Regions from separate parts of the Mammaliicoccus vitulinus genome, predicted to be linked through region 3. Evidence: predicted binding sites of a transcription regulator. Region 3 holds the regulator's gene; each other region holds the start of a gene.
What was found. The regulator Rex, encoded in region 3, represses fermentation and respiration genes when NADH is low (regulators of the CRP and FNR family bind a similar motif). The targets are predictions, from matches to a motif close to TTGTGAAATATTTCACAA.
Positions count from the first base shown of each region.

Region 1: PYW35_RS02830 (nitrate/nitrite transporter) is a predicted target of Rex. The motif match lies at 5,949-5,966, and genes of this name have one in related genera.
Region 2: PYW35_RS02795 (nitrate reductase subunit alpha) is a predicted target of Rex. The motif match lies at 5,284-5,301, and genes of this name have one in related genera.
Region 4: qoxA (cytochrome aa3 quinol oxidase subunit II) is a predicted target of Rex. The motif match lies at 4,544-4,561, and genes of this name have one in related genera.

Region 1 is NZ_CP118974.1:599,532-607,722, reverse strand. It holds gene mobA (molybdenum cofactor guanylyltransferase MobA) at 1-149, opposite strand, end outside; gene moaD (molybdopterin converting factor subunit 1) at 157-390, opposite strand; gene PYW35_RS02860 (molybdenum cofactor biosynthesis protein MoaE) at 390-839, opposite strand; gene mobB (molybdopterin-guanine dinucleotide biosynthesis protein B) at 848-1,309, opposite strand; gene PYW35_RS02850 (molybdopterin molybdotransferase MoeA) at 1,306-2,565, opposite strand; gene moaC (cyclic pyranopterin monophosphate synthase MoaC) at 2,634-3,113, shown strand; gene PYW35_RS02840 (MogA/MoaB family molybdenum cofactor biosynthesis protein) at 3,114-3,614, opposite strand; gene PYW35_RS02835 (ThiF family adenylyltransferase) at 3,626-4,627, opposite strand; gene PYW35_RS02830 (nitrate/nitrite transporter) at 4,733-5,893, opposite strand; gene nreC (nitrate respiration regulation response regulator NreC) at 6,098-6,751, opposite strand; gene PYW35_RS02820 (sensor histidine kinase) at 6,768-7,802, opposite strand; gene nreA (nitrate respiration regulation accessory nitrate sensor NreA) at 7,799-8,191, opposite strand, start outside.
Region 2 is NZ_CP118974.1:587,648-595,838, forward strand. It holds gene PYW35_RS02760 (ROK family protein) at 1-606, shown strand, start outside; gene PYW35_RS02765 (biotin transporter BioY) at 680-1,231, shown strand; gene PYW35_RS02770 (GNAT family N-acetyltransferase) at 1,246-1,992, shown strand; gene fdhD (formate dehydrogenase accessory sulfurtransferase FdhD) at 2,052-2,846, opposite strand; gene modA (molybdate ABC transporter substrate-binding protein) at 3,085-3,852, shown strand; gene modB (molybdate ABC transporter permease subunit) at 3,864-4,532, shown strand; gene PYW35_RS02790 (ATP-binding cassette domain-containing protein) at 4,539-5,138, shown strand; gene PYW35_RS02795 (nitrate reductase subunit alpha) at 5,344-8,191, shown strand, end outside.
Region 3 is NZ_CP118974.1:771,432-779,622, reverse strand. It holds gene PYW35_RS03845 (sucrose-6-phosphate hydrolase) at 1-647, opposite strand, end outside; gene PYW35_RS03840 (LacI family DNA-binding transcriptional regulator) at 716-1,669, opposite strand; gene PYW35_RS03835 (sulfurtransferase TusA family protein) at 1,778-2,002, opposite strand; gene PYW35_RS03830 (YeeE/YedE thiosulfate transporter family protein) at 2,021-3,079, opposite strand; gene tatC (twin-arginine translocase subunit TatC) at 3,393-4,175, opposite strand; gene PYW35_RS03820 (twin-arginine translocase TatA/TatE family subunit) at 4,248-4,472, opposite strand; gene PYW35_RS03815 (redox-sensing transcriptional repressor Rex) at 4,484-5,116, opposite strand; gene PYW35_RS03810 (ABC-F family ATP-binding cassette domain-containing protein) at 5,279-7,201, shown strand; gene PYW35_RS03805 (hypothetical protein) at 7,728-7,871, shown strand; gene PYW35_RS03800 (VOC family protein) at 8,054-8,191, opposite strand, start outside.
Region 4 is NZ_CP118974.1:1,835,948-1,844,138, forward strand. It holds gene purE (5-(carboxyamino)imidazole ribonucleotide mutase) at 1-265, opposite strand, end outside; gene folD (bifunctional methylenetetrahydrofolate dehydrogenase/methenyltetrahydrofolate cyclohydrolase FolD) at 474-1,331, shown strand; gene PYW35_RS09290 (globin domain-containing protein) at 1,490-2,647, opposite strand; gene PYW35_RS09295 (RrF2 family transcriptional regulator) at 2,832-3,260, shown strand; partial or broken gene PYW35_RS09300 (immunoglobulin-like domain-containing protein) at 3,391-3,702, shown strand; partial or broken gene PYW35_RS09305 (immunoglobulin-like domain-containing protein) at 3,862-4,287, shown strand; gene qoxA (cytochrome aa3 quinol oxidase subunit II) at 4,622-5,737, shown strand; gene qoxB (cytochrome aa3 quinol oxidase subunit I) at 5,737-7,731, shown strand; gene qoxC (cytochrome aa3 quinol oxidase subunit III) at 7,724-8,191, shown strand, end outside.

The DNA.
Region 1 (8,191 bases), 170 kb from region 3:
CTAGAACTAATAACGATTTTTTCGAATAAATTCGTTTGATTTAAAGTTCGAATGATTTTTTCATAAAATACTTCCCCGCTTATTGTTGCTAATGCTTTTGGCGAACCAAATCTACTGGATTTTCCTCCAGCTAGAATTATTGCTATCATTTTCTCTTTACCCTCCACTAACTGGTGGAATAAGTGCAACGACATCTTGATCTGATACAACATTTGTATCTTGCACAAATTCCTCATTTACAGCAATTTGAAAAGTTTCATCCTTTAATTCAGGATGCTTTTCAATTAAATATTGCTTAAATTTTAACACAGAGTATGCCTCGTTAAGAGAGATTTGCTCTTCATTTATGTTCATTATTTCTTTTAAATGAGCAAAATACAATACTTTCATCATTCACCCTCCATTTTAATCGAAGAATGGTATCTTTTTTGACTGCCTTGCCATTCTTCTCCATCTTCCCATATTTCTTTTTTCCATATAGGGACTATTTCTTTAATTCTTTCAATTGCATATTCATTAGCTTCATACGCATCATGTCTATGAGGTGATGAAACACTAATAACAACGGCAATATCAGAAATTTGTAATTCACCAATTCGATGCGCAATTGCCACAATAGTTCCTGGCCATCTCTCGCATATTTCATCACCTATTTGTGACAATTTTTTCTCTGCCATTGGTACATATGCTTCATAAGCTAAATATTCAGTTTTAATACCTTGCGTCCATTCTCGAACATGACCTGTGAATACAACAATTGCACCTTGTTTTTCATTTAATGTCCATTCTCTATATTCTTCTGGATTTATAGGAGCGTGAACAACTTCAAACTGTTTCATATCGTCACCTACTCTTTTTCTAACCAATTTTGAAACCATTTTATAAATATTTTGTTTTCCTCAATATCAAACGCATTTAATGAATATATAACATTTTCCAATTCTTTTTCTAAAGTATCCGCTTCTTTTGTTAATAATACTTTTGGATACTGCTCATGTTTAAATCCTTCGATTAGAAGTATATCTGGTATCACAGATAAATCTTCAGCTATTATTTGTTCTAATGATTTATCTACTTTAGTGACTCTCTCCATTAATTGTTTACCGAGAACTATACTTTCCTGTGCACCATTTTTCATAAAAGATAAACTATCTACTTCTTTATGGTCCATTGAAATATCTTCAACGCCATGTCCATGATGTTTGATGGTCGATACCGTTAGTTGGTTATCATGGCATACTTTAATTAATTTATTAATTAAAGTTGTTTTACCACTATTCTTATACCCTACTATTTGTAAACATTTCATAGATTCAATGCTCTTTCATATGATTGATGATCGGTTAATAATACTTTTACTTTATCACCTTCAGCGTATCCTCTAGTCCCACTCGGTAATATAATCATGCCGTTACTTTTTACAATTGCAACGACTGCATTTGATTTGTTAAAACCAGATGGTGCCGCATATACACCATCGTTAGAGAATGAGATTTTTGCTCTTATAAATCTCGTGAAAGGGTTAGCTTTCTTAAAATCCTCATTAAGTATCGCTTCTATTATGACTGGATAAATTTCTTGAGCTGCCATCATTTTTTGTATAGCCGGCTTCGTAAATAAATGAAACCCTGAATAGCATGCAGATGGATTACCAGATAAACCAAATAATATATGATTATCTTTATACGCTACCGTCGTTACACTACCTGGTCTCATTTGTACTTTATTAAATAACACTTCTGCATCGATTGCTTCATAAACTTTCGGCAAATAATCAAAGTCACCTACAGATACACCGCCAGTTGTTATTACAATGTCATGCTGCATCATTGCCTTTTTCACGATATCTATACACCCTTGAAGATTATCTTCTTGAATTTCATATGTAGTTGTTTCAATATTTATATCACGACATAAGGCTTCTATCATTGGACCATTAGAATTTCTAATCTTTCCTGGTTCTAGTGGGTCTTTTGGACCTACTAACTCGCTTCCTGTTGCAATGATAGCTACTGTAGGCTTTTGAAAAACTTTAACATGTTGGTATCCAAAAGTTGCTAATACAGCAATAACGCCACTATTGATTTGTTGTCCTTTATCCAAGACAATATCCTGTTCTCTACATTCTTCACCTTTAAATGAAATGTTTTCACCTTGTTCAAAAGACTTACGAATGGTAAAACCATGCTCATTTTCCACCGTTTGTTCAAACATGACAACTGCATCAGCGCCATCTGGTATAGGCGCACCAGTCATAATTCGAACAGCTTCCCCATTTTTCAGTTTTACATTTGATGGTGTGCCAGCTCCAATATGGTCAACAACTTTAAACGCAATTCTGTTATCTCCAGTGGCCCCTTGTGAGTCTTGACTATTTATAGCGAATCCATCATATGGTGATTTATTAAACCTTGGAATATCATACGTAGCTTGTACATCTTCAGCTAATATATAATTCAAGCTTTCTTCTACAGATAGCGTAAAGGGTTCTTTATGTTTTACGACTTGAATGACGCTTTCTATTGCTTCTTTAACAGGTATTGGTGTTCGCATTTCAACTGACATTTATTAACGCTCCTTGTCATTTTATCTTTGCTTACATGTTATAATATTTTTTAGAAAGGATGATCATAATGTCTGATTTCACACATTTTAATGAGCAAGGCCATGCAAAAATGGTCGATGTTTCTGATAAAGAAACAAGTACACGCATTGCAATCGCAAACTCTAGTATTAAAGTTAATCAAACCATTTATAACCAAATAAAAAATGCAACTAATAAAAAGGGAGATGTACTTGGTACAGCTCAAATTGCAGGTATTATGGCTGCTAAAAATACGAGCCAACTCATACCAATGTGCCATCCTCTCCAATTAACAGGTATTGATATCGAATTTGACTGGGATAATGAACATTCATACACATTAAACATCTCTGCTACTGTTAAGACAAAAGGTCAGACAGGTGTAGAAATGGAAGCATTAACTGCAGCAAGTGTAACAGCTTTAACGATTTATGATATGTGTAAGGCTGTAGATAAAGGCATGATCATCGGTGAAACGTATTTATCACATAAATCCGGTGGGATAAACGGTGATTTCAATCGACAATAATTATTTATTAAGCTCATGTACTAAATGATTGATTTCTTTAGTGATGAGCTTTTCCATTGCCAATTTAACAGCACCGGTTGATCCTGGAATAGAAATGATGACTTGTTTACCTTTAGTTCCAGCAATTGCTCTAGAAAGCAAAGCTCTAGAACCTACATCTTCTGTGTAACTTAAATACCTGAATAATTCACCAAAACCTTCAATTTCTTTCTCTAATAAAGGTTTAATTGCTTCAATCGTTACATCTCTCTGACTTATGCCAGTTCCACCTGTCGTGATGATGACATCAAGTTCTGCATTTAACCACTTCGTAACTTGAGATTGAATTGATGCGATATCATCTTTAACAATTTGATAATTTTCATCAGAGAGGTTAACGTTTAAAGGCTTTAAATAGTCTTGAACAAGTTGACCACCTTTATCCGTTTCTTTCGTTCTCGTATCACTTACAGTCAATATTGCGACTTTAATATCTCGCTCGATTCTATCAACGATACTCATCCCAACAGCTCCTATCCAAACATATTCTCAACAAATTGTCTTCCTTCTTCAACAGATTCAATATCATGAATTAATAATCTTCCATTACTAAAAGCGACAACTCTATGATCATCATATAAATATTGAATCATATAAGCATTGGATCTATGTAATAATCCATTTTGCGCAACAAACTTTTCAATTGCTGGTCGATTTAATTTTTCATTTATATATTGGACAGTATGACGACCACATAACTCTGTAATTTGTTGATCTGACGCAGCAAGTTTTGAATATGTTGGATGCTCTCCACACGTTTCACAATCATTTCGTCTCATTTGTTCAAAACCAAATGTTTGATGTTCACCATCCCAAACATCACCATAAGTGATTTTAGGCGTAAATTTATAACCAGATAATATTTTTAATGCATCTACAACTTGTAAACTTGTTGCCATCGTTACAGCTGGATTGATGACGCCAACCGTATCACACGTTCGATTGATAACGGGTAACTGAGGTAGTACACAATCAAAACAAGGTGTTTCGCCTGGTATAAATGTAGCTTGAACATAATTAGATTCTAAGCAAGCACCATAAATCCAAGGTATGTTCATTTTAAAAGCAAAGTCGTTGATCACAAGCCTTGTATTAAAATTATCCGTTGCATCTATAATAATGTCAGAATAACTCGCTACTTCTTGTAATAACTTTGCATCACACTGCGCTATATATGTTTTTATTTGGATATCTTCGCGTATCTTTTTTAAATGTCTTTCTGCTGCCACGACTTTTGGCAACATTTCTTTAATATCTTTTTCTACAAATAGTGTCTGTCTCTGTAGATTAGAAGATTCTACATAATCTCTATCAATAATGTTAAGTCTACTTACACCTGATCTTGCAAGCTGTTCTGCAACGTGAGTACCTAATGCACCCATTCCCACTATAGTGACGTTGCTCTTTTCAATTCTTTCTTGTCCTTGTTCTCCAATTTTATCGAATAAAATTTGACGAGAATAACGTTCGTTCATTTTTATCAACCTTTCACGAATCTCTTTAACTCTATTATAGATTGAAAGCACTTTATCCTCAATTAATAGAGAACCTACTCTTCCTTAAAAGAGCAGGTTATACTATTATAATATCTTTTTTTCTAGTTTTGTCATATGCATCATCGTAATAAGTGCAATAATTCCAAATAAAGCTAACAAGAAAAATGCTAAATGATTTGAACCTGTTAAACTCGTCACGAATGTAATGATTAGAGGTGGGAAAAATCCTCCTAGTCCACCCATCATAGAAACAATGCCATTCACAACACCTGCTTCTTTATTGAAATAAGTCGGAACAAGTTTGAAAATCAAACCATTACCTATACCTGCACATATACTGATTGTTAAACACCCTACTGTAAATAATAAGATGTTATTTGAAATCGAAAGTAATAAAGCACCTACAATCATTCCAACAAAGAAAACTTTCAATACATTTAAAGCGTTATATTTATCTCCTAACATACCACCGATAGGCCTCAATAAAGTGGCTATCGCAATAAACACACCTGTTCTAATCCCTGCATCGACTTTATCAATTTCAAAGTGTCCAACTAAAAAGTTTGGTAAAAATAACCCAAAGGCTACAAAAGCACCAAACGTAATAAAATACCAAAAACTAAAATAATGTAGCTTATAGTTATTCATAACTTGTTTAGTTTGTGACATCATTGGAATTTTAACTTTAGCCTCTTCCTTATCACCAAAGATAAACATAAGTACTGCAAATGTTGCCATAACAATTAAATATAATTGCACAGTATGTTGCCATCCTATAGTTCCTGCAATGGGAGGTGCTAAAAATGATGATACCGCTGTACCTAAATTACCCATTCCATATACACCATTAGCAAAACCATGTTTTTCTTTAGGATAATATTTAGGTATAGACGTTACACCCACTGAAAACACTGCGCCACCTAGCCCAATAAAGAATCCAGCTATCATTAACCCACCTGTTGATTGTGCTTGACTCAAATAAAATACCGGGAATAATAAAATAATAAAACTGCTTAAAAAGACTAACCGAGAACCTAATAAATTTGTATAGTATCCAATTGGTATTCTTAAAACGGATCCTAATATGACAGGTATAGCTAAAATTATGGCTTTCTGTCCTTCTTGCACACTAATGTCTTGCGTAATATAAGGCATTAAAGGTGCTAGTATACTCCAAACCATAAATCCTGCCATTAAACTAAAGGTTTGAAGCGGTAATTGAACTTTCCCTATGTTATTTCTCATTTTTTCACCCTTTTTGAACATTGTTAACTTTCATTTCATGCTTATTGTAGGTTATTTGTGAAAAAATGCACATAAGGATATACCCTTAGAAAAATATGTAAACTCCCTATATTAAAAATGCTATCGCATTAAATTAAGACATAAAAAGGCCTGACAACTATAACGAGATTAACATCGTTCATTGTCAGGCCTTTTTAATACATTTTAAAAATCTAATAATTTTTTCTTCATTGCATATTCAACGAGTTCAGGGCGAGATTTCAACTCTAGTTTGTCCATAATTCGTGCTTTATGTGCTTCTATCGTTTTAACTGAAACGAATAATTTTTCAGCTATCTCTTTATTACCATATCCTTTTGCAATCAAAGGAAGAATTTCTAGTTCTCTTTGAGATAATATTTTAAATGGATCTTTAGAGCTATGTTCGCCATTTTGTTTTGGATTCACCAACTCATTTACTAAAGAACTTGTTACTTTTGAATCAATATACATGTCTCCTCTATGGATCGTTCTTACAGCATGTATGAGCTCTTCATCTGGCGCATTTTTTAATATATAACCTTTAGCACCATTTCTCAAAACGTGAAATAAATACTCTTCATCATCAAACATCGTGAGTATTAATATTTTTGTGTTTTTAAAGTCTTCTGATATCTTACCTGTAGCTATTAAACCAGATTCTCCCGGTGGCATACTCAAATCCATAATTAACACATCTGGTTCATGTTTAGCGACCATTTGGTATGCTTCTAGCCCATCCGCTGCTGTAGCTACTACTTCCATATCCTCTTGATAATTTAATATCATTGAAAAACCAGTTCTCACTACAGCATGATCATCCGCAATTACGAGTTTCATGTTTCTTCCCCCAGCATTATACTATTGGTACATTTAATTTTATGTTCGTACCTTTTCCGAGCTTGCTCTCAATATTCACTTTACCACCGACAATTTCAGCACGTTCTTGCATACCGTAAATACCGAGTCCCGAACCTTTAGGCTCACTGCCTAGTACGAATCCAGTCCCTTGGTCAGCAATTTCAACTTCAATAACATGACCATCACACGTCATATGAACATCCACACTGTCTACATTAGCGTATTTTAAAGAATTAAATACGGCTTCTTGTACAATTCTATACACGACAGTTTCTATTTCTGAATTAAAACGTTCTACTGATGAATCATAATGATAATGAACAATGAATCCAAAGTTTTTCTCTAGTTGTTTAAAATATGATTTAAATGCTGCATTTAAACCTAAATCATCTAAAGAAGATGGTCTTAGTTCCAATGATAAATTTCGTATATCGTCAATCAAACTAGACATTAAATTTTCAATTTGGTGTGACTGCGTTTTTAATTGATCAATGTTGTCTTGATACTTAAGTAATCTTAATTCAACACTTACATTTATTAATTCTTGAACAACGCCATCATGTAATTCTCTTGAAATTCTTTTACGTTCATTTTCTTGTGCGGAAATCGTTTTTTGCATCATCGTCTGTTGATGAAGCTTTTGTTGTCTTTCAATTTGTGGAGATACATTTTGTAATGTATAAACTTTAATATCATCTTCTTGACTGATCGTTTGATAAGTTGCTGTAAAAGGCTCAACAGTACCACTATTCGTTTGCATAAACACTTGAAAACTCGTATTTCCAATTTTAGAAGATTCTAAAAAGCAATCTCTACATGATTGAAGTGCATACTCATTAGAATACCCTTCGCAACGGCTACAAATCGGGTGTGTTAATGATGATTGATTATCTTCTGAGATCACTTTTCTAGCAGCTTCATTCATATTAATAATTTGACCTTTACTATTTAAAAACACTATCATCTCGCTTGTTTTTTCATAGTATTGTTTAAGTATATTCGTCAAAATAGATGAATCTTCTGAGCTCATGAATTAATCATATCCTTTCCATAAAATGGTCCAAAACGTTTAAAATGGGTAACATCATTTTCAGGTAATGGTTTATTATCACGTTGTCCAAACAAAAGCACGCCACACACTCTATTTTGTCTCCATAAAGGCATAGCTACAAGTGCCGTTAATTGTTCGCTCTGAATAATTGGATAGTTAAATAACTGATCCTGATATGGACTATTTGTCATATCTTGAATCGTTATTTGTTTACCACTTTTTATGACAATACCTGCAATTCCTCGACCGCTTCTTAATACAATGTTTTTATATCTATGATTCAAATTTCCAGATACATATCGCCATTTTATGTGAAAAGGCGCAGACTGCTCAGAAGACATAGCTAATCCTACAAAATCATATTCATA
Region 2 (8,191 bases), 180 kb from region 3:
TATAATGGCACAAATTTCAAAGAATCTTTAGCAGATATAGCAGGAAATGTTGTGATAAATAATGATGTTTCTAGTGCATTGCTAGGTGAATTGTTAGAATATCGTACAGATGTAAAATCTATATTTTTAATGACAATAGGTACTGGTATCGGGGGCGCTTATTACGAAGATAAATTACTAGAAGGCAAACAATATAGAGCATGTGAAATTGGATACTTATTATATGATGAACAAACTGATAAGACATATGAAGATAGAGGGTCAACTACCGCTTTGAAAGCATTAATTCAAGAACATTATAAAGAAGTTGTCACGGTTGAAAATTTATTTGATAGAGCATATGAACAAGATGACAAAGCGCTGAAAATATTAAACGAATGGGCTAAATATGTTGCTGAAGGTATTGCTCAAGTTCAAATAATGTTTGATCCAGAAGTCATATTAATTGGTGGCGGTATTTCTAAACAGGAAGGGAAATTAATAAGTTTAATTGAACCATTTATCGATAATTTCCTTCCAGAAGCATATGGGCATGCAAAAATAGAAACAACTTCTAAAGGTAATGATTCGGCACTCTATGGAGCAGTCTCAACATTTTTCGATTAATTGTTAACTTATGTTACGAATAGGTTAACAATGTGGTATAATTTACGATATCTTAATATTAGGAGTGAAGAAAGTGAAGACTAAAGATATCGTTATGATAGCAATGTTTACAGCTTTTATTGCAGTAATGGCATTCATACCACCGATACCATTACCATTTATGCCAGTGCCAATTGTATTACAAAATATTGGAATTATATTGGCTGGCTGTTTACTAGGCTATAAGAGAGGTACATTGAGCGTTGTTATATTTTTACTACTTGTAGCTACTGGTCTACCGTTATTATCTGGAGGAAGAGGCGGCTTAGGTGTATTCTTCGGACCTTCTGCAGGTTATCTATTTGGGTATCCAGTTGTGGCATTTTTAATAGGTTTATTGATAGATAAAAAATGGAATAAGCTAACATTTACATATGCATTAACCGTTAATATCATTATTGGTGTGTTATTACTCAACTTAGTTGGTGGTTATTTCATGGGAGAATTCATGAATATATCAATTTCTAAAAGATATATACTAGCAGCTACTTTCCTTCCTGGGGATATTGTTAAAGCAATATTGGCAACTATGTTATTATTTAGTTTGAAGAATATACCTGAAATTAAAAGGTTAAGAAAAACTTAATGAGGTGACTTAACATGGTTTCATTTATAGACATAGTAACAGATGGAGACATATTGAATGAGACAGATCGATATATCCAATATCATACTTTGAATAAACGTATTCAGTATGACTCTAATAAAATAGTGTACAAAGTTATACCTGATTTAAATACTTTTAAAAAAGACGAACAGATGTTGAAAACGTTACATGAGCAACATAAACAACCTTTTCTAAAATTTGTGTTTCCTGAAAATCATTCAATAGATTCTGAATTAGAAGGATACTTAAAAGAAAATGGTTATGAATATAGTTGGATTGAATTATACATTAATGTAGATAAAGATTTTGTGAGTAAAGATAATGACGATATAGATGTTGTAACAACTAATGAAGATAATCTTGTAGATTTTTTAAATGTATCTTATGAATATGATAAGAAGTACGGTACAGATTATGCAGAACTTAAAATTGAAGTGAGTAAAAAACAATTATATGAAGATAATCCTGTACAAGTATTATCATATTATCAAGGCAAGCCAGTTGGTACATTACTCATTTGGAACCATGAGAAATATGTAGAATTAGATAGTTTTACAGTAAGAGAACCTTATAGAAAGCTCGGTATCGGTACTAAGATGCAAGCTTTCGTTGCGGACTTTGCTCAAGACAAGCCGATTATATTAGTAGCAGATGGAGAAGATACCGCAAAAGATATGTACAAGAAACAAGGTTATGTATATAGTGGCTATCAATACGAAGCTTTAAAAGAAAATGAATAATAAATAAGCGCCTACTTTACCTTTATAGGGTTTAGTAGGCGCTTAGTTGTTTGATTCATTTAAAGACTTCTAATGATTCTTTCTGAATGACTATAAACGTTGAAGCTACCGTCTCTAATAAAACCGACAGATGTGATATTTAAATCGTCTGCTAAGTCAATTGCTAAGTTAGTAGGTGCGGATTTAGACAGAATAATGCCTACGCCAATTTTCGCAGCTTTAATCAATATTTCCGAGGAAATACGACCACTAAAAATGAGCACTTTATTTCGAATCGGAATATTGTATTCTATACAGTGTCCATACAATTTATCGAGAGCGTTGTGTCTGCCGATATCTGAGCGATGTTCATAAAAGTTATCACCATCACTGATTGCCGCATTGTGTAATCCACCGGTTTCTTTGAATGTTTTGCTTTCTGTATGCAGTTTATCCATCATTGAGATAATTTGTTGTGGATTTATTTTTAACTTTGAATGAGATATTTTGGCTGTAGCAGCATCGTTATTAAAATAGAATTCTCTACTTTTTCCGCAACATGATGAAATCATTCTTTGTGTGTACTTTTTATAATTAGGATCTATTATTTTAGTTAATTCTATATGTGCAAATCCTTTTGAATCGTCTATTGTGATTCTTTTGATTTCATCTTTTTTCATGATGACGCCTTCTGATGCTATAAAACCTATAACGAGTTCTCTTAAATTATTTGGAGAACATATGATTGTCGCAAACTCTTCACCGTTTATCATGATTGTGAGAGGAAATTCTGTAACGTAGCAATCGGTTGTTTCTATAAACTTATTGTTTTGATATTTTAAAATAGGTTGATTGTAAGCCATATTATGCTTCATAAGAATTCCTCACTTAGTCATTAATTAATATATATTAATTTTACTGTTAAAAGAAGCATATATAAAGTGAAAGCACTTTCGAACGATGCAATAAATGTGTAGGGGATATCCCTTGTTTTATAAATAAGCTATATCAATTAAGGAGTATTTGTGAAAAAATAAACACAAGGCTTTCATTAATATATTGAAAGGTGTAAATTAAGTTTATACATATTTTACATGAGAGAGGAACGAGAAAATGAAAAAGTTATTAATATTTGCCGTAGCATTACTTCTTGTATTAGCTGGTTGTAGTACGGAATCTAATCAGGATAAAGCTAAAAAAGAAACTGAAAGTAAGACTTTAACAGTTTCGGCAGCAGCAAGTTTAACAGATGTATCGAAAGCGCTAGAAAAGGAATTCAATAAAAAGCATCCTAATACGCATATTAAATTTAATTATGGTGGTTCAGGAAGTTTACGTAAACAAGTAGAGGCTGGAGCAGATGTAGACGTGATAATGTCAGCAAATACATCAGATGTCGATAAACTACAAGATAATGATAAAGTATCTGAAGTTTATGATTATGCTAAAAACAAATTAATTATTATAAAATATAAAAATTCTGATATAAAAGAATTGAGAGATATTACTTCACCTAAAAAAGTGGCTCTTGGAGAAGAAAAAAGTGTGCCAGCAGGCCATTATGCTCTTGAGTATATGAAAAAAGAAGATTTATATGAAGGTATGACAAGTACATTTGTATTTGCTAAAGACGTGAAACAAGTATTGAATTATGTTCAAAAAGAAAATGCCGAAGCTGGCTTTGTATATGAAACTGATTTATATAAAGGAAAAGATAAAAAAGCAGATAATGTTGTTAAATTATCAGATGCACCTTTAAATGAACCAATTATATATAGAGCAGGACTCGTTACAGATAATAAAGAAGCGAAAGAATGGTTTGATTTCTTAAAATCTAAAGAAGCGAAAGAAATTTTAAAAGAATATCACTTTGAAGGTTAGGAGATAAAGCTATGCCAGACTTAACACCATTATGGATATCCGTTAAAGTAACATTAATTAGTACGATCATCGTATGTATCCTAGGTATCACTCTGGCTAAACTGATGTTTAACTATAAAGGTAAATTAAAGCCCATTATCGAAAGTGTCATCATGTTACCAATTGTATTACCACCAACTGTTATGGGTTTTATATTGCTTATTATATTTTCAAAAAATCAATTTTTCGGACAACTGTTAGATAATGTATTTCATATTAATGTCATTTTTTCGTGGATTGGTGCTGTCATTGCAGCCATTATTGTGAGCTTACCTTTAATGTATCAACATGTTATCAATGGTTTTCAAGCGATAAATCCAAAAATGCTCAACTCAGCTAGAACTATGGGAGCGAGTGAAGGAAAGATATTTAGAACGATTGTATTACCTTTGGCGAAGCGGTCTATATTCTCAGGTGTTGTCATGAGTTTTGCTAGAGGACTCGGAGAATTTGGCGCTACACTTATGATTGCTGGATACATTCCAGGATTAACGAACACGCTTCCTTTAGAAATATATTTCTTAGTGCAGTCAGGCGAAGAACATAAGGCATGGCTATGGGTAATAGTATTGATAACTTTTGCTATATGTGTAATAAGTACGATTAATTTATTAAATCAAAAGCATCATAAGTGGGAGTAGATATTTATGATTAATATTTCTATAAAAAAATCCATTAAAGATAGAACAATCAAATTAAATATCGAGTCTTCACAACCTAAAATTTATGCAGTTGTAGGTAAATCTGGTATTGGCAAATCTACTTTGTTAAATATCATTGCAGGTCTGACAGAAGCAGATGAATGTAAAATTATTATACAGAACAAAACATTAAGTGACGGTAACCATCTTATAAAAGTTCAAGAAAGAAAAATTGGATATTTATTTCAAGACTATCAACTATTTCCACATATGACCGTTCAAGAAAATATTCATTATATGAAGTCAGCAAGCAAAGAAACGGAACAGTTGATCAATCAGTTACGAATCAGTAATTGTTTAAATCAATACCCTTCAACGTTATCGGGTGGAGAATCCCAAAGAGTAGCATTATGTAGGGTATTAAGCGTAAAGCCGAACTTGCTGTTATTAGATGAGCCATTTTCGAGTTTGGATGATGAGACTAAAGAAGAAGGAATGGCACTTATAAAATCTATATTTAGGACGTGGCAAATTCCAATTATTCTTGTATCTCATTCTAAAAAAGAAGTTCAAACATTAGCAGATGAAATAATAGAAATAAAATAAAAAATCTCAGACTGTCGATAAAGTCACTTAAAGTGAACTTGTCGGCAGTCTTTTTTTGCTCACGTATTCCTCAGACAGCATTATACAAAATCATGAGAATAGGGATTTCATAAGGAACTATAGGTAATCCCCTAATATAAAAAGTTTGTGAAAAAAAATACAATTAATTTAGATAATAAAGGGCAATTATTAGGAGGTTCTATCGATGTCTAAATTAGGTTTGAAATTCTTTAAGCCAACTGAAAAATTTAATGGTAACTGGTCGATTTTAGAAGAGAAAAGTAGAGAATGGGAAAAGATGTATAGAGAGCGATGGAGTCATGACAAAGTGGTTAGGACTACACATGGTGTTAACTGTACTGGATCATGTTCGTGGAAAGTTTTCGTGAAAAATGGTGTTATAACATGGGAGAATCAACAGATTGATTATCCTTCATGTGGACCTGACATGCCTGAATTTGAACCGAGAGGATGTCCTCGTGGTGCTTCTTTTTCATGGTATGAATATAGCCCGTTACGTGTGAAATTCCCTTATGTTAGAGGGAAACTTTGGAAATTATGGAAAGCTGCTTTAAGTGAATTTGGTGATCCTGTTGTTGCTTGGGCATCTATTGTAGAAGATGAAAGCAAAGCGGAAATATACAAAAGCGCTAGAGGTAAAGGTGGGCACGTAAGAGTTAATTGGAGAGACGTTACACAACTCATCGCCGCACAAATTATTTATACGGTTAAAAAGTTTGGTCCTGATAGAATAGCTGGATTTACGCCTATACCTGCGATGTCTATGATCAGTTATGCTTCTGGAGCTCGCTTTATCTCTTTATTAGGTGGAGAAATGTTGAGCTTTTATGACTGGTATGCCGATTTGCCACCTGCATCTCCACAAATATGGGGTGAACAAACAGACGTACCTGAATCTAGTGATTGGTATAACGCTGGTTATATTATTATGTGGGGCTCAAACGTGCCACTTACAAGAACACCTGATGCGCATTTTATGACTGAAGTTCGTTATAAAGGTACAAAAGTTGTATCAGTAGCACCGGATTATGCTGAAAATGTGAAATTCGCTGATAATTGGTTAGCTCCAAATCCAGGTACTGATGCAGCATTGGCTCAAGCGATGACACACGTCATACTTCAAGAATATTATGAAGATAAGCAAGAAGAAATGTTTATAAATTATTCGAAACAATATACAGATATGCCTTTCGTTATTCAATTAGAAAAGCATGGAGAAGGATATAAAGCAGGCAGATTTTTAAGATCCAGTGATTTAGGTATGGAAACTGAACATGCTGAATGGAAACCTGTTGTATATGATCAAAATACTGAAAAGCTTGTGATACCTAATGGAACAATGGGACAACGATATGAAGAAGGCGTTAAGTGGAATCTTAACTTAGAAAACGAAGATGGTTCAAAGATTGATCCAGCATTAACGTTGAAAGAACACAATTCAAAATTGATGACGATTCAATTTCCTTATTTTGATAATACAGGAAATGGCATTTTTGAAAGACCGATTTTAGCTAAAGAAATTGAAAATCAACACGGTGAAAAAATTTATATAGCAACGATATATGATTTAATGACAAGCCAATACGGTGTAAAAAGATTTAATCATCCTCTTGAAGCTTCAAGTTATGAAGATGAAAATTCATTCTATTCACCTAAATGGCAAGAAAAAATAACAGGTGTTAAATCTTCTGTTGTCACTCAAGTTGCAAGAGAGTTTGCTCAAAATGCAATTGATACACAAGGGCGTTCAATGATTATTATGGGAGCTGGCATCAATCATTGGTTTAACTCAGATACAATATATCGTTCGATTTTAAACCTCGTTATGCTGTGTGGTTGCCAAGGTGTAAATGGTGGTGGATGGGCGCACTATGTAGGACAAGAAAAGTGTAGACCTATAGAAGGTTGGTCAACAATTGCCTTTGCAAAAGATTGGCAAGGTCCACCAAGATTACAGAATGCGACAAGTTGGTTTTATTTTGCTACTGACCAATGGAAATACGAAGAATCGGGTGTCGATAAATTACAATCACCGTTATCAAATGAATTAAAGCATCAGCATCCTGCAGATTACAATGTGTTGGCAGCGAGATTAGGCTGGTTACCATCATATCCACAATTTGATTGTAATAGCTTATTATTTGGCGAAGAAGCGAAAGAAGCAGGTGACGATTCAAACGACACAATCATTAAAAATGCTGTAGAATCTGTGAAAAAGAAAAAGACAAAATTTGCTATAGAAGATCCAGATGCGAAACAAAATCATCCTAAAACATTATTTGTTTGGCGTTCAAATTTAATTTCAAGTTCTGCCAAAGGACAAGAATATTTCATGAAGCATTTATTAGGTGCTAAATCTGGTTTGTTAGCAAATCCTAATGAAACTGAAAAGCCAGAAGAAATTATTTGGAGAGAAGAAACAAATGGCAAATTAGACTTGTTAGTTGCTTTAGATTTCAGAATGACAGCGACACCTTTATATGCAGATATCGTTCTACCAGCAGCAACTTGGTATGAAAAGCATGATATTTCTTCAACGGATATGCATCCATTTATTCATCCATTTAACCCAGCAGTCGATCCGTTATGGGAATCTAAATCAGATTGGGATATTTTCAAAACTTTATCTAAATCTGTATCAGAATTATCTAAGACGCATATGAAAGGGACATTTAAAGACGTTGTAACAACACCGTTAGCGCATGATTCTAAACAAGAGATTTCAACACCATACGGTATCGTAAAAGACTGGTCAAAAGGTGAAATAGACGCAATACCAGGTAAAACGATGCCTGGATTTGCAGTAGTTGAGAGAGACTATACGGCTATATACGATAAATACATTTCTGTTGGACCGTTATTAGAAAAAGGGAAAATTGGCGCTCACGGCATAAGCTTTTCTGTTAAAGAACAGTATGATGAATTAAAAATTATGTTAGATACTTGGGAAGATGACACAGTTAAAAACGGCTTGCCAAAAATGGATACAGCAAGAAAAGTAGCAGACGTTATATTAAACGTTTCATCAGCTT
Region 3 (8,191 bases):
TGTAAATCTGTTTGAATTTCGCTTTTTAAAGTCCATTCTTTAATATTATCTGATTCATAGACAACTGCAGTACCTGTTTCGTTGTCTCTTTGAATACCAAAAATCGCATAATACTTATCGTTTTCATGCCACACTTTTGGATCTCTAAAATGTTCAGTATAACCATTTGGAGTGTCGTGAATTACAGGATTTTCAAACTTTTTAAAAGTCCCATCCTCTTGTTGGACAGCGACCATTTGGGATGATTTTCTATTCCATTCATCATCTCTAGCATTACCTGTATACATTAAATGTAATTTGCCATCATATTCAAAAGCACTACCTGAATATACACCATGACTATCAAATTCTGTATCTGGAGATAGCGCAATTCCTTCGTCTTTAAAATGAGTTAAGTCTTTACTCGTATAATGATACCAATACTTCAATCCATGTACTGCTCCTAAAGGAAACCACTGATGAAAAATATGGTAATTGCCTTTGTAATAAACTAAACCATTTGGATCATTTAATAATCCGGTCTTTGGTTGAATGTGAAAAGTTTGGCGCCATTTTGATTGATTAACTTTTTCTTGTAACTCATGATATGCTTCTTCAGATATATCTGATAGTTTTGTATATCTTTCTTCACGTGTCCAATTTACCATTATCATTCTCCTTACATCTAGTTTGAACCGGTTCCATAATATATATATTTTATCATAATTTTTGTCGTTTATTTATCCAATCCTTCAAAATAAGTATCAATAACACTTAATTTTTCAACTGGTTGATTGTTGATACATTTATTTAAAACGTCAACAGCAGTTTCTCCTGCTAAATTGTATTTGAATTTAACTGTTTGTATAGTTGGTGCTACAATTTCAGTGATTTTATTACCTCCGAAACCTATAATAGTTGGCATCATACCTTCTGCTTTTAATAATGTATGATAAATGCCCAATGCAATATTATCGGTAGCTGCAACAATTACTTCATCTTCTCTAATCGTAATATTTTCACCTATCTGTTGAGCATCTTTTATACTGAAACTACTTTCAATAAACTTTGGCTGAATGCCATGCTCTTTTAATGGATTAAACAAACCATCTTTTCTCGTCTTTCCTACTGCGATATCATTTTCTGAAACACCAACATATGTAATGTGATGTTTATTGTGTTTAATAAGCCAATTAGCAACCTGCTTACCCGCATTGTAATCATCATGAACGATTGATAATAGATCAGCATGAGACTGGCCTACTATGACAATAGGACAGTCAACAGCTTTGATTGCTTTCATATGTTCTTCCGATATATGAGTAGCCATTAATATAATACCGTCAACTTTTCTTTTTGCGAGCATATATATAGAGTCAATTTCCCTCTCCATGCATAAGTCCGTATTAACGATCATGGTTTGTACATCTTGTTTAAGCAAACTCGTCTCAATTCCCTTTAAGGTTTCTGTAGTTGCATATGAATCTAATCTAGGAACAATTGCACCTATTAACCCTGTCCTTTTGGCTTTTAAACTTTGAGCAAATTGATTAGGTTTATAACCTGTTTCTTCTACTACTTTATGTATTTTTTCTTTCGTATTTTTACTTATAGAGCCACCATTTAAATATCTAGAAACTGTACTTTTTGAAACACCAGCCATTTGGGCTATATCTTTAATCGTCTTCATAGACACACCTCTCAAAAATACATTCTATCATAAAACCGTTTCCATTTCTTATATAAATAAAAGGACTGAGTTCATTTTGCGAACTCAGTCCTTTTACAAAATTATTTATTATTGTTTTTCAACTGTTATCGTCCATGAAGCGTCGCCTAATTGCTCATAATTTGTGACAGGATAACCATTATCTGCTGCCCAGTTAGGTAGCGCTTCTGTCGCTTGCGTACAATCGAAATCAATTTTCAATTGTTCCCCAACTTGCATTTCATCCATTTTATTTTGTGCTTCTATTAATGGAAATGGACATACCATTCCAACAGTACCTAATTCATGTACCATTTTTATACACTCCTTTTATTAAATACTTTGCGTACTAACTTGTGTTTTAGTTTGTCTTGCTTTTCTGGGTTTAACAAAAATAAAGTAACTCATAAACCAAGCACCAAAAATCATTGAAGGTAAGGCAACCCAGCCTTGCCAACTCATAGCTGCTGTAGATACAAGACCATTACCGATAGAACAACCACCTGCTAATGATGCACCAACACCCATACAAGCGCCACCAATCACACTGTTTCTAATTGTCTTCGTATCTGGCATTCTCCATTTAAATTCTTTTGAACCTTTAGCTGCAATATATGAACCTACAAATATACCTAGTACTAAAAATATGCCCCAGTTAATTAACGAAGCATTTCCCGTTACTAAATATTGTACGATGTTCGCTGAAGGTGTTGTTATACCAAGTCCTCCAACTCTACCCGTTGATACACTCATAGGCCAAGCAATTAATGCAATAATACCTACCGCCACTGCTGCAGCGAAAGGATGATATCTTTTTTCAAATAAAATGTGTCGTATTCCCGTATATTTCTGTTTTAACTGAGGAATAGCAACTTTTGGTTTTTTCAAAGTTTTTGTAACAAAATATGCTGTTACAATCACTAATACTGCGATTAATAACCAAACAGGTACATGAAGTGTTTCTGCCATGTTTGAATTCACAACACTATATGAATTAATGTTTTCTTGTAAAGGATTTAATGGGCCAGACTTCATAATTGCTGCCGTTACACCGTACAACACTAATGCAATCCAACTACCTATTAAACCTTCACCAGCTCTATACCATGTACCAGTAGCACAACCTCCCGCAAGTATGATCCCAATACCAAATACAAACGATCCAATTATAGTACCAACTAATGGGAATGTTTCAGCTTCCATTTTAAATACGCCTAATCCTACTAAAGTAAATAACCCGATACTTTGAACAGAAATAGCAATTAATAAAGCATAAAACATTTTGTTGTTCTTCTGTACATACATATCTCTAAATCCGCCTGTTAAGCAAAATCGTGTTCTTTGCATAACAAAACCGAGTAATATCCCGACTATAAGTCCACTTACAACCATCCAAATCACATTTACATCTCCTTATCCCTATTACAATGATAGGAATAATAATATATTATATTCCAGATGTTTTCAAGTTACTATTTCATTACAAATATTTGACAATTCAAAAAATGATTTAGATTTAATATAAATCATATATAAATAAAATGTTTTCCTGAAATACGGCACTGTTTTTGCGCCGACTTCTGTGGGAAGAAGGAAGTTGCTAAGACGAGGCTCAGACCTTCTCCGAGGAAAGCATGCGCAAAAAAAGACTGCCAACAAGTTCACTTTAAGTGACTTTGTCGACAGTCTGAAACAACCGTACTTTCTACGGCTGTTTCTTTTCATCTTCATCCATTCCTAATTCTTCTTCCATTAATCGTTGCTCTGCTTTTAAATATTTCTTATAACCTATTTTAGATATGACAATACTGATTTCATATAACAGTATCATCGGGATTGTAAATAACATATGCGTCATAAAATCAGGTGGCGCGATTAATGCTGCAACTACTAGAAGTATGAAATATGCGTATTTCCTATTTTTCTTTAAGAACATTGGTGTTACTATTCCTAACCTAGTTAAGAACAGCAATAAAATAGGCAATTGAAATACAAATCCAAACGGGATTGTAAATTTAAACAATTCACTAAAGTATTCTTTAATACCGATTGTTTGTTTTATCCCCATATCGTCTGCTAATCCCATTGTAAATGAAATTAAATATGGAAAAATGATGAAATATGAAAATAGCAATCCTCCAACAAATAAAAACAAACTAAATGGAATATAACTAAGTGTAACTTTTTGTTCTTTCGGATGTAATCCTGGAGATATAAATGCCCATAATTCATATAATATAACTGGTGATACAATGATAAATGCAATAATAATTATCATTGCTATGTATATTGTGAGTGGATCTGTAATTCTGAAGGCATTCAATTCTAATGTCTGAGTAAAATCATCATTCGTAATATAATATATCACTGGCTTAGCAAAGAAAAACCCTAAAATAAGCCCCCCTACTAGAAAATATATAATGATCATAATACGTCCACGTAATTCTTCTAAGTGTTCGACAAAAGTTAAATTGTCTTTATTCACCATCTTACCTCCAATCTAAAAAAAGATGTGGCAGGAAACCCGCCACATTCAAGGGAACATCTGTTAAATAAATTTCTATTTAACTTCTTTATCTTTGCTATCTTCAGGACTGCTTTTCTTCTCATCAAAGTTCGTCATACCATCTGTAGCATCTTTAAATTCTTTCAAAGTTGAACCCATCGCTCTACCAAACTGTGGTAATTTCTTAGGACCAAAAATAATTAATGCAACTACCCCTATAAATAATAAACTAACTGGTCCTGAAATACCGACTGTATTAATAAACATTAAAGCTTCCATTTGATACCCTCCTATTGATTCTTCATAAAGAAGATTAAAGATTGTAATTCAATTCCTAAATCTATATGATGAACCTGCACTTTCTCAGGTACATTTATTCTTTGAGGTGTAAAATTCAAAATGCCAGTAATGCCAGCAGATGTTATACGGTCAGCAACTCTTTGTGCCGCTTGTTGTGGTACAGTTAATATTACAACTTGTATACCTACTTCTTCAACTATCTTTTCAAAATTTTCCATACTATCTACTGATAATTTACCAACCATACTTCCAATTATGCTTTCTGATTGATCAAAAGCTGCCACTATTTGCATTCTATCATTAACAGTAAAATTATAATTTACGAGTGCAGTACCTAAATTACCAACACCAACGATTGCAACTTTAGTCAAATCATCTTGCTCAAGGGTTGTTCTAAAAAATTTCAATAAATAACTAATATTGTATCCGTAACCCTTTTTACCTAATTCACCAAAATATGAAAAATCTCGACGAATAGTAGCTGAATCAATTTTAAGACCTTCACTTAATTCTTTAGAAGATACTCTATCAACACCTGAATTATGAAGTGTACTAACAAATCTATAATAAAGAGGCAAACGTTTCAAAGTAGCTTTAGGGATCTTCACATCATTCTTTGCCAAAATCCTCACCTTTTCCACTGTAAAATAATGTGATTGCGTTCACATCTAATGGGTCAATTATATCAAACTTCACGTAAAATAACTATATAAATATTGTATGTCATTTACATACAATTATAAGTCATTTTCATGTAGAATAATAACTAATAGAGAGGTGTAAACATGATACTTTTACAAATAAATAAGTTAGAAAAATCTTTTGACGGTGATGTTATTTTTTCAGATGTCGATTTCGAAGTTAAAACTGGTGAAAGAATTGCAATCGTTGGAAGAAATGGCGCAGGAAAAACAACGCTCATGAAGGTTATTGCCGGTGTCGAAAGTTATGATGCTGGTCACATTTCTAAAGGTAAACAAGTTTCCATGGGATATTTAACACAACAAATGTCTTTAGATTCCGATGATACCGTTATGAATGAAATGAGAAAACCATTTGAACATGTGATAACAATTGAAGAAAAAATGAAATCATTAACAGACTGGTTAAGCCAACATGCTGATGACTATGATAACAATACTTATCAAGAAAAATTATCCCAATATGAATCGTTGTCAAATCAATTTGAAGTAATGGGTGGCTATCATTATGAAAGCAAGATCAAAACAGTATTAACTGGATTGAACTTTGTCGAATCAGACTTCGATAGACAAATCCAATCTTTCAGTGGTGGACAAAAAACTAGATTATCAATGGCACAAATGCTATTAAGTGAACCTGATTTATTATTACTTGATGAACCTACTAACCATTTAGATATGGATACAACAGAATGGTTAGAAAACTACCTAGCACATTTCAAAGGCGCTATCGTAATTATCAGTCATGATAGATACTTTTTAGATAAAATAGTCAATCAAGTTTATGATGTTGCCTTAGGTTCTGTAAAAAAATATGTTGGTAACTACAGTAAGTTTTTAAAAGAACGTGACGCACATTATGAGAAAGTAATGGCTGAATATGAAAGACAACAAAGTGAAATTAAAAAATTAGAAACATTTGTAGAAAAGAATATAACACGTGCTTCTACAAGTGGTATGGCAAAAAGTCGTCGTAAAGTATTAGAGAGAATGGAACGAATCGATAAACCAAGGCTTGATGCAAAGAGTGCTCAAATTTCTTTCGAGATTAATAGAGCAACAGGAGAAGATGTTTTAAAAGTTAATAATTTAGCAATTGGATATTCTAAAAGTATAACGTCAGCCATTAATCTAGAAATTAAACGTCATGACCGTATCGCAATCATCGGACCAAACGGAATCGGTAAATCGACATTAATTAAAACGATTGCTCAAAAAATTCCTGCATTATCCGGTGATATCACTTTCGGTTCTAATATCCAAATTGGTTATTACGATCAAAAACAAGCGGAATTCAAATCAAATATGACAGTATTAGATTATGTGTGGAATCAATATTCACACATGCCTGAAAAAGATATTAGAACTATTTTAGGAAGATTTTTATTTACACAAGAAGAAGTAAAAAAAATTATTAATGACTTATCTGGTGGAGAAAAAGCACGACTTCAATTAGCTTTATTAATGCTTGAGAAAAATAATGTTCTCATATTAGATGAGCCTACAAACCATTTAGATATTGACTCTAAAGAAATGTTAGAACAAGCATTACAAAATTATGAAGGCACTTTACTTTTTGTATCACATGATCGTTATTTTATTAATGAACTTGCGAACAAGGTATTTCATATCACACAAGAAGGTAATGAACTTTTCCAGGGAGATTACCAATACTATTTAGAAAAACTCGAACAACGTGAGGCAATCAGTAATTACGAACAGAATGAAAGCACATCTACTCAAACTGCTAAAGATGATAATTTCTATACCAATCAAAAACAATTAAAAAAAGAAAAACGTAAACTTGAACGACAATTAGAAGAAATTGAAAATAACATTTCTACTTATGAAGAACAAATTTCTAACTATGAGCATCAACTTACGTTGCCAGAAATATTTAATGATATTGAGAAAAGTAATGAAATAAATCATCTCAGAATAGAAGCAGAACGTTTGCTCGAAGAAAGCATGGAAAAATGGGAAGAAATAGAAAGTAAGCTCAATTAACACAAAATCACTAAGGTCATTTTTACACCTTAGTGATTTTTTATGCGAAATATTAACCACATCTTTATTCACACTATAAAGTCTTGTTTTGCAAGTCATCCACAGAGTTATCCTAGTTATCCACAGGTAAAATGTAAAAAGCTATTATTTCTCATCGAAGTTATCCACAAACACATTAAAAGATATACAAAGGTTATCCACAATTTGTGGTTAACTTGTGCACAAGTACAAATGTTCTGTATTGACTTTATGAATATAGCGTGCATTTTATTTAAGGTTCGTAAATATTGTAAATTCACAATGATATTAAGATTAAATTATTAATATCATTGAAATATTCACTAGATTTAATAATGAAATAGTTTTATAATTTATATAGCCAATTTTCTTGTTTTGTACACTTTAGTTATAAGGTTGCACTTGCTAAATTATTTAATTTACTTAAGTGTTTAATTTACTTAAGTGTTTAGAGTTAAATTTCATTGATTAATTGGTCTTGTGTTTAATACAGAAGGGATGATGATTTATGAATAATACTAACATTGAGAGTTACACATCAAAAGCTAAAGAATTGCTCAAACATAAGATTATAACTAAGGAAGAGTACGAACAACGTATTAAAGACTACACGGATTATACGAATAGTGAAGGTAAATATTCTAGGAAATAAGAAAAGCTCGGGACATTAACTTACTAGAATAATATAAAAGAGCGTGAATTCGTTGAGGCAAGCATGCACGAACAAAATCGTATATTTTATAAAAAATAACAACTCATTTCTAGCTGAATAAATCAGTGAGATGAGTTGTTATTTATTTTGAGTTGGGACATAAATGTCCTAAGCTCTTCTTACTATTCTATATATGCATTTGCCATCCAAGTTACGCCATAAGGATCTTGAAAAGAACCAAATAATGGTGACCACTCTACTTCTGCTAGTGGCATATCAATTTTACAGCCCGCTTCCTCTGCTTGTTTAAATAAATCCAT
Region 4 (8,191 bases), 1.1 Mb from region 3:
TCGATTCAATTGGTACACCTATAACTGGAACTGTCGTTAGCGAAGCAACCATTCCTGGTAAGTGCGCTGCGCCTCCTGCTCCAGCGATAATAATATCGATGTTTTGACTAGTAGCATTTTTTGCAAAATCAACCATTTCTAATGGTGTTCTATGTGCAGATACAACCTTCTTATCATATTGAATTCCAAAATAATCAAGCATATCACATGCTTCTTTCATGATAGGCCAATCTGATGAACTACCCATTATTACTGCCACTTTCATGTAAGTCACCCTTTCAAATAGTTGAAATATTTAACTTTTATTGTGTATATTACAGATATAGCATAACAATTGATAATGCTATTTTCAATGGAAAAACGAACATTTTATATCTTTTTTACAAAAATAATTGATTTATGTTCGTATTAAAGAGATAATTTACAGTGTAACCAACACTAAAGTTCGATTTATTATTTAGGAGGCAATTTTCATGGTAGCTAAGATATTAGACGGTAGAGAAATAGCGAAGGCTTACAGAGCTGGTCTTCAAAGTGAAGTAGAAAGATTAAAGACACATAACATCGTACCAAAACTATCTGTCATTCTTGTAGGTAATGACGGTGCGAGCCAAAGTTATGTTAATTCTAAAAAGAAAGCAGCTGAGAAGATCGGTATGATATCTGAAATCATACATATGGACGAATCATCTACAGAAGAAGAAGTTCTTAATGAATTAGAAAGATTAAACAACGATAATTCTGTGAGCGGTATTCTAGTGCAAGTACCACTTCCTAAACAAGTTTCTGAAGCTAAAGTATTAGAAACAATTAATCCAGATAAAGACGTAGACGGTTTCAACCCTATTAATATTGGTAGATTATATACTGGTGAACGTACGTTTATTCCATGTACACCATTAGGCATTATGGAAATACTCAAACATGCTGATATCGACTTAAAAGGTAAAAACGTGGCTGTAATCGGTAGAAGTCATATCGTCGGTCAACCTGTAAGTAAATTATTAACAGATCAAGATGCAACTGTAACGCTATTGCATTCTAAGTCGACAAATACAGAAGAAGTTTTAAAACAAGCAGATGTAATAGTAAGTGCAGTAGGACGCGTACACCTCGTAACAAAAGACTTAGTAAAACCAGGTGCAGTCATTGTTGACGTTGGTAACACACCAGGCGAAGACGGTAAACTTAAAGGTGACGTAGATTTCGAAGCGGTTAAAGAAGTTGCCGGAGCAATCACGCCAGTACCAGGCGGTGTCGGCCCACTCACAATCACAATGGTCTTGAACAACACACTATTAGCTGAAAAATGGAAAAATGGAATAGAATAAACATATAATAGTCTCTAGACTAAAAATGAAAACAGAGCCAACACATGTTATCCAATGTTGGCTCTGTTTTTTCATATTTTTTTATAAGTTGATTAATAAAAAAACCAATCCGCTAATTGAAATGAATTCAACGGATTGGTTTTTTGCGTGTATCGGAATTATACGTTTGTAATACTCATTTTTGGACCAAATGGTTCGAAATGTACACCTGATTGATCAATGTTTAATTTGTTTAATTCTTCAAAAATTGTATCCATAAATGTTATACCACCACATAAATAAATTTCTACATCTTCATTTATCCAAGATTTTAGTTCGTCACTTGTTAAGTAACCGTCTCTTTCTCTTAAGTGGTAAGTAACTTCAACATTATTGTTCATTACATTTAATGCATCTATTTCTTTTTTGAATGGTACATCTGCTTCTGATTCGTTAACATGTACGAAATGAACATCTCTACCTTTATAACCTTCATCTTCTAACATAGCTAACATTGGTGTTACACCAGCTCCTGAAGATAATAGCAATAATTTTTTATCTTCAGGTGATTCTACTTTGAAATCACCTGCTGGAGCTGAGATTTCTAAAGTATCTCCTACTGAGTAACTATCGTGTAGGTCATGTGATACAAGTCCTTTTTTCTCGCCCGCACCTTCTCTTTTAACAGCAAATCTGATTTTTCCATCATTTTTAACTGAAAAAATTGAATAGTGTCTTAACGCCAAGTTTTCATCATTTGTTGGTTTAATACGTACTGTAATATATTGACCAGCTATAAGCTCTGGTACTTTAATATTTTCTTCTGGTTCAACTTCGAATGATTTCATTGAAGTACCTTGGTCTTCGATATTAGTAATTTTAAATGATTGAAAGTCGTCCCAAGCAGCTTGTTCATACATTGCTTTTTCCATTTGAATGAATACGCTCGCGATTTCACCATATGCTTCTTCCCAAGCATTCATAATATCGTCTGTAGCTGCGTCGCCTAATACTTCTTTAATCGCTTTTAATAAATACTCTCCAACTATTGGATAGTGTTCTTCTTTTACTTGTAACGCACGGTGTTTATGAGCAATTTGGTTAACATTAGGCACAATTGCTTCTAACTGATCGATATGTTTAGCTGCTGCTAATACAGTTTGTGCTAATGCCGTTTGTTGTTTCCCTTGTTTTTGGTTTGATTTATTAAAGATATTTAATAATTCTGGGTGTGCTTCAAATAATCTTTCATAAAAGACTTTAGTAATTTCATTTCCGTATTGTTCTAATACTGGTACTGTTTGTTTAACGATTTCTTTAGTTTGTTCTGATAACATCAGAATCCCCCTCTTAAAGATATATTTTAAATACATGTTTAATTGTAAATAGTTTCACAATGTTTTTCAATATAATTTGTGTTTGTTTACAAAATTGTCAATATTTCATGATTTTCAAATTCAATCATTGTTTTTTAGACTTTGTTTTAAGTATAATTAATATATTATAAGGAGGATGAACTTTATGAAGCTCACCCAATATACGGATTATTCGTTGCGCGTACTTATGTACCTTGCTCAACAGAATAAACAATCTCAAATAGAAGAGATTGCGACATTTTATGGCATTTCCAAAAATCATTTAACTAAAGTCGTACATCAACTTGTAAAATTAGGCTACTTAAAATCTATTCGTGGAAGAAATGGTGGCATAATTCTTAATCAATCTCCTTCTGAAATAAATATCGGAAAGCTTGTCAGACAAACTGAAGATCACTTCGAATTGGTAGAATGTTTTAATATGGAGACAAACACATGCCCCATTGTATTAAACTGTGGATTAAAAGGTGCACTTAATCATGCTTTAAATGAATACTTACTTACTTTAGATAAATATTATTTAAGTGATATTATCCCTAAAAATACTCTAAAAGAAACACTTTATACACCTTAAACGTTGAAATCGGTCTTAAGGTCGATGTAAATGTGACAAGATTGCGATAATATTTAAATTAATAAGGAATTGATGCACGAGTCATGTTATTCTTTCCTTATAGCTTACAACAAAGGAGTACATAATTATGATGAACAAAATAATACAGTCATTAACAGTTCTTGGTGTGTCGGCATCATTAGTTACACCTTCATTAACTGCTAGTGCTACTGGTAACAGTCTTCCACAAATTAAAGGTGTTGAAGGAGACGTTGTTGAAAAAGGCGCTGATTATGATTCATTAAAAGGCATTAAAGCTTATGATAAAGAAGATGGCGACTTAACTAACAAAATTAAAGTTAGTGGAGATGTTGATACTTCTAAATTAGGTAAATATAAAGTACAGTATAAAGTTACTGATTCTGATGGTGCATATCGAACTAAGTGGCACTATGTTTATGTAGTCAAAGAAGGTTCTTTAAACGGATCTAAAGATAAAACGACTCATGATAAAGATAAATCAAAAGCAGAAGTTGCTTCTAACAAAAAAACTTCAACTAAAAACTTAGACGATAACATGCCTCTTATTACGGTACCAACTAAAGATTTAGTTTATCAAGGCGATCATTTTGACACAATGAAAGGTGTTAAAGCTTTAGATAAGAAAGATGGCGACATCACTGATAAAGTTACTGTTAAAGGTAATATTGATACTTCGAAAACTGGTTTGCAATATATCACTTATCACGTCAAAGATTCAGATGGTTATTACTACACTTATAAACGTGGCGTTTATGTAAATGATGCTGAATTAGCACCTAAACCAGAAATAACGGGTATAAAAGATATAACAGTGAAAAAAGGTAAAGATTTCGATCTATTAAAAGATGTAAAAGCTAAAGACAACTCAGGTAAAGACTTAACTTCAGACATTGTAACAAGTGGTGAAGTAAATACAGATAAACCTGGTAAGTATAAAGTAGGATATGCAGTATCAGATGCTGATGGCCATATTACTGCTCAAGGTAGAACAATAACAGTGAAATAACACAAAAGGAAGATTTCAATATTTAATTGAAATCTTCCTTTTTTATTTATGAGCAAAATTATAGTATCAATTTACAAATTTTTTCACCTTTCAATTTTCTTAATATGCTGAAAAATCAATGTTTTTACTAATATTTTGCTTATTTTATTATCTTTTTAAATGTACACAAAAATTTAACATTTAGATAAAAAGCCGTCATATCAAAGTTATTCTCATACATTTTCAAATTATAACGCTTACATCCCTTTTACTAGCCTTGTAAATATGTTCAAATCCTTTAAAATTGAGGTCTAGCCATATATATAGGTATATAGAAAATTGGGAGGTAAAAAACGTGGCAAAGTTAAAATCAATACTTCTCATGTCAACATTAGGTATTTTACTTAGTGGTTGTTCAAATTTAGAAGTATTAAACCCCAAAGGCCCTATGGCAGAAGATCAACATTTCTTAATTATCTTTTCAATTATCATGATGGTCTTTATTGTTATAGTGGTCTCAATTTTGTTTTTAATATTTATTATAAAATATAGAAAAACAAAAAATGAAACATCAGGTACTATGCATCACAACGTCATCTTAGAAGCAGTATGGTTTACAATTCCTGTTATCATACTTGTGATTTTAGCTGTACCAACGATTAAATCTCTGTATTCTTATGAGGAACCACCTAAATCTGATGAAGATCCAGTAGTTATTTATGCAACAAGTGCTGGTTATAAATGGTTCTTTAGTTATCCAGATGAAAAAGTTGAAACAGTAAATCATGTAACAATTCCAGAAGGTCGTCCAGTTTTATTCAAACTACAATCTATGGATATGATGACAAGTTTCTGGATTCCACAATTAGGTGGTCAGAAATATGCTATGACAAGCATGACAATGGATTGGACATTACAAGCCAATGAAACTGGTACTTTTAAAGGAAGAAATTCAAACTTTAATGGTGAAGGTTTCTCTAGACAGACATTTAACGTAAACTCAGTAAGCTCTAAAGATTACGATAAATGGGTTTCAAAATCACAGAAACGTAAAACAATAGATCAAGACACATTTGATCACCAACTTTTACCTACAACTAAGAATCAGGAACTTACTTATAGTGGTACACATTTAGCATATGTTGATCCAGCTGCGGATCCGGAATATATCTTCCATGCATTTAAACGTTACCGTTATGAGCCGAAAGATCCAAACTTCTATGACGAAAGTGAAGGCGTAACAGATAAACCAGTATTACCAGCTCGTAAAGTAACTGTTACTAATCCAAACTACGAACGTCATGGAATGAAACCTACGATTCTTAAAAATAATGAAAAATATGACAGTGACTTCAAAAAAGAAGAAGAACATCATATGGATGAAATGGAAAAAATCCAAGAAGACGCTAAATCTGAAGATGAAAAACAAGATAAGCAGTCTTCTAACAATAACCATGGAGGTGACAAGTAATGAATTTTCCATGGAATGAATTAATCATACAAAATGACTGGATGATCACAATAGCGCAAGTTATGCTTGTATTAACAGGTATAGCTGTTGTTGGTGGATTGACTTATTACAAAAAATGGAAATGGTTGTATACTGAATGGTTAACATCAGTAGACCATAAAAAAATCGGTGTAATGTACATTATATCTGCAATCATTATGTTTTTCCGTGGTGGTATGGATGCACTTCTTATTCGTCTACAATTAATGGCACCAGATAGTAAATTACTCGAATCTCAGCACTATAATGAAATCTTTACAACACATGGTGTTATCATGATTATCTTCATGGCTATGCCGTTCTTAATTGGTTTAATGAACGTCGTTGTACCATTACAATTAGGTGCTCGAGATGTTGCATTCCCTATGTTAAATAACTTGAGTTTCTGGTTATTTGCTGCAGGTATGGGTCTATTCAATATTTCATTCGTACTTGGTGGCGCTCCAGCTGCTGGTTGGACAAACTATGCTCCACTAGCAACTGATTTCAGTCCAGGTACAGGTATTAATTATTATTTAGTTGCTATTCAAATTTCAGGTATTGGTACATTAATGACTGGTATTAACTTCTTTGTTACTATCTTAAAATTGCGTACTAAATCTATGAAATTTATGCAAATCCCAATGTTCTCTATGACAACATTAATAACATCATTATTAATCATATTAGCCTTCCCTATTTTAACTGTCGCACTTGCTTTAATGACTTTCGACCGTTTAATGGGCACAAGCTTCTTTGAAATAGCTAATGGTGGTATGCCAATGCTATGGGCTAACTTCTTCTGGGTTTGGGGTCACCCTGAAGTATATATACTTGTATTGCCAGCATTCGGTATTTATTCAGAAATTATCCCAACATTTGCAAGAAAACGTTTATTCGGACATCAAAGTATGGTCTGGGCAACTAGTGGTATTGCGTTCCTAAGTTTCTTAGTATGGGTTCACCATTTCTTCACTATGGGTAATGGTGCATTAGTAAACTCATTCTTCTCAATCTCAACTATGTTGATCGCAATACCAACCGGTGTTAAAATATTCAACTGGCTATTCACCTTGTATAAAGGCCGAATTACATTTGAATCACCAATGCTATTCTCATTAGCATTCATCCCTAACTTTACTTTAGGTGGTGTTACAGGTGTCATGCTTGCCATGGCAGCTGCAGACTATCAGTACCACAATACTTATTTCTTAGTGGCACATTTCCACTATGTTATTATTGCTGGTGTTGTATTCGCATGTTTCGCAGGTTTAATTTTCTGGTATCCAAAAATGTTTGGTTACAAATTGAATGAAAAAATTAATCAATGGTTATTCTGGACATTTACTTTAGGATTTAACCTTTGTTTCTTACCACAATTCTTATTAGGCTTAGATGGTATGCCTCGTCGTTTATACAAATACACTCAAGCAGATGGATGGTTCACATTAAACTTCATCTCAACGATGGGTGCATTCTTGATGGGTATAGGATTCTTAGCTTTAGTATGGAACGTCGTATATAGCTTTGGTAAAGCTAAACGTGAAGCAACTGGTGACAACTGGAATGGCTTAGGTAGAACATTAGAATGGGCTACTGCTTCAGCTATGCCACCTCACTACAACTTTGCGATTACACCAAAATGGTATGACACTGAAACATTTGTAGAAATGAAAGAAAATGGTAAACACTATCTTGATGATCAAGATTATAAAGATATACACATGCCTAACAATACACATGTTGGTTTCTGGATGGCAGTCTGCTTCCTATTTGGTGGATTCTTCCTCATATTCGAAACTTATATTCCAGCAATCATCTTTGGTGCAGGTATATTTGCATGTATGATATGGAGAAGTTTCGAAAAAGACTATGGTTACCATATTCATGCTGAAGAATTAGAAGAAAATGAAGCAAAACTACGTGAATTACGCAAACAAGAATTGCAGGAAAAGGAGGACAATAAAGATGAGTAATGAACAACATAATACAATTGATACTGTTAATGAAACAGGGCAATTAAATAAACTCGGATTTTGGGTCTTTCTTACTGCGGAAGTTGCGTTATTCGGTACATTATTTGCTACATTCTTAGTATTACAAAAAAGTGGTTCATATGGTGGATTCACTACACCTGAACTATTTGAATTACCATTAGTTATGATTATGACATTCTTATTATTAGTAAGTAGTTACACTTGTGGTATCGCAGTTTATTACATGCGTAAACAAAATGTCAAAATGATGATGGTATGGATGATTATCACAATATTATTAGGTGCAGGATTCGTTGGATTTGAAGTTTACGAGTTCACACATTACGTTCATGAAGGTGTTACACCACAACTAGGATCATTCTGGTCTTCATTCTTTATCCTATTAGGAACACATGGTCTCCATGTAACTGTAGGTATATTCTGGATATCAGGCGTTTTA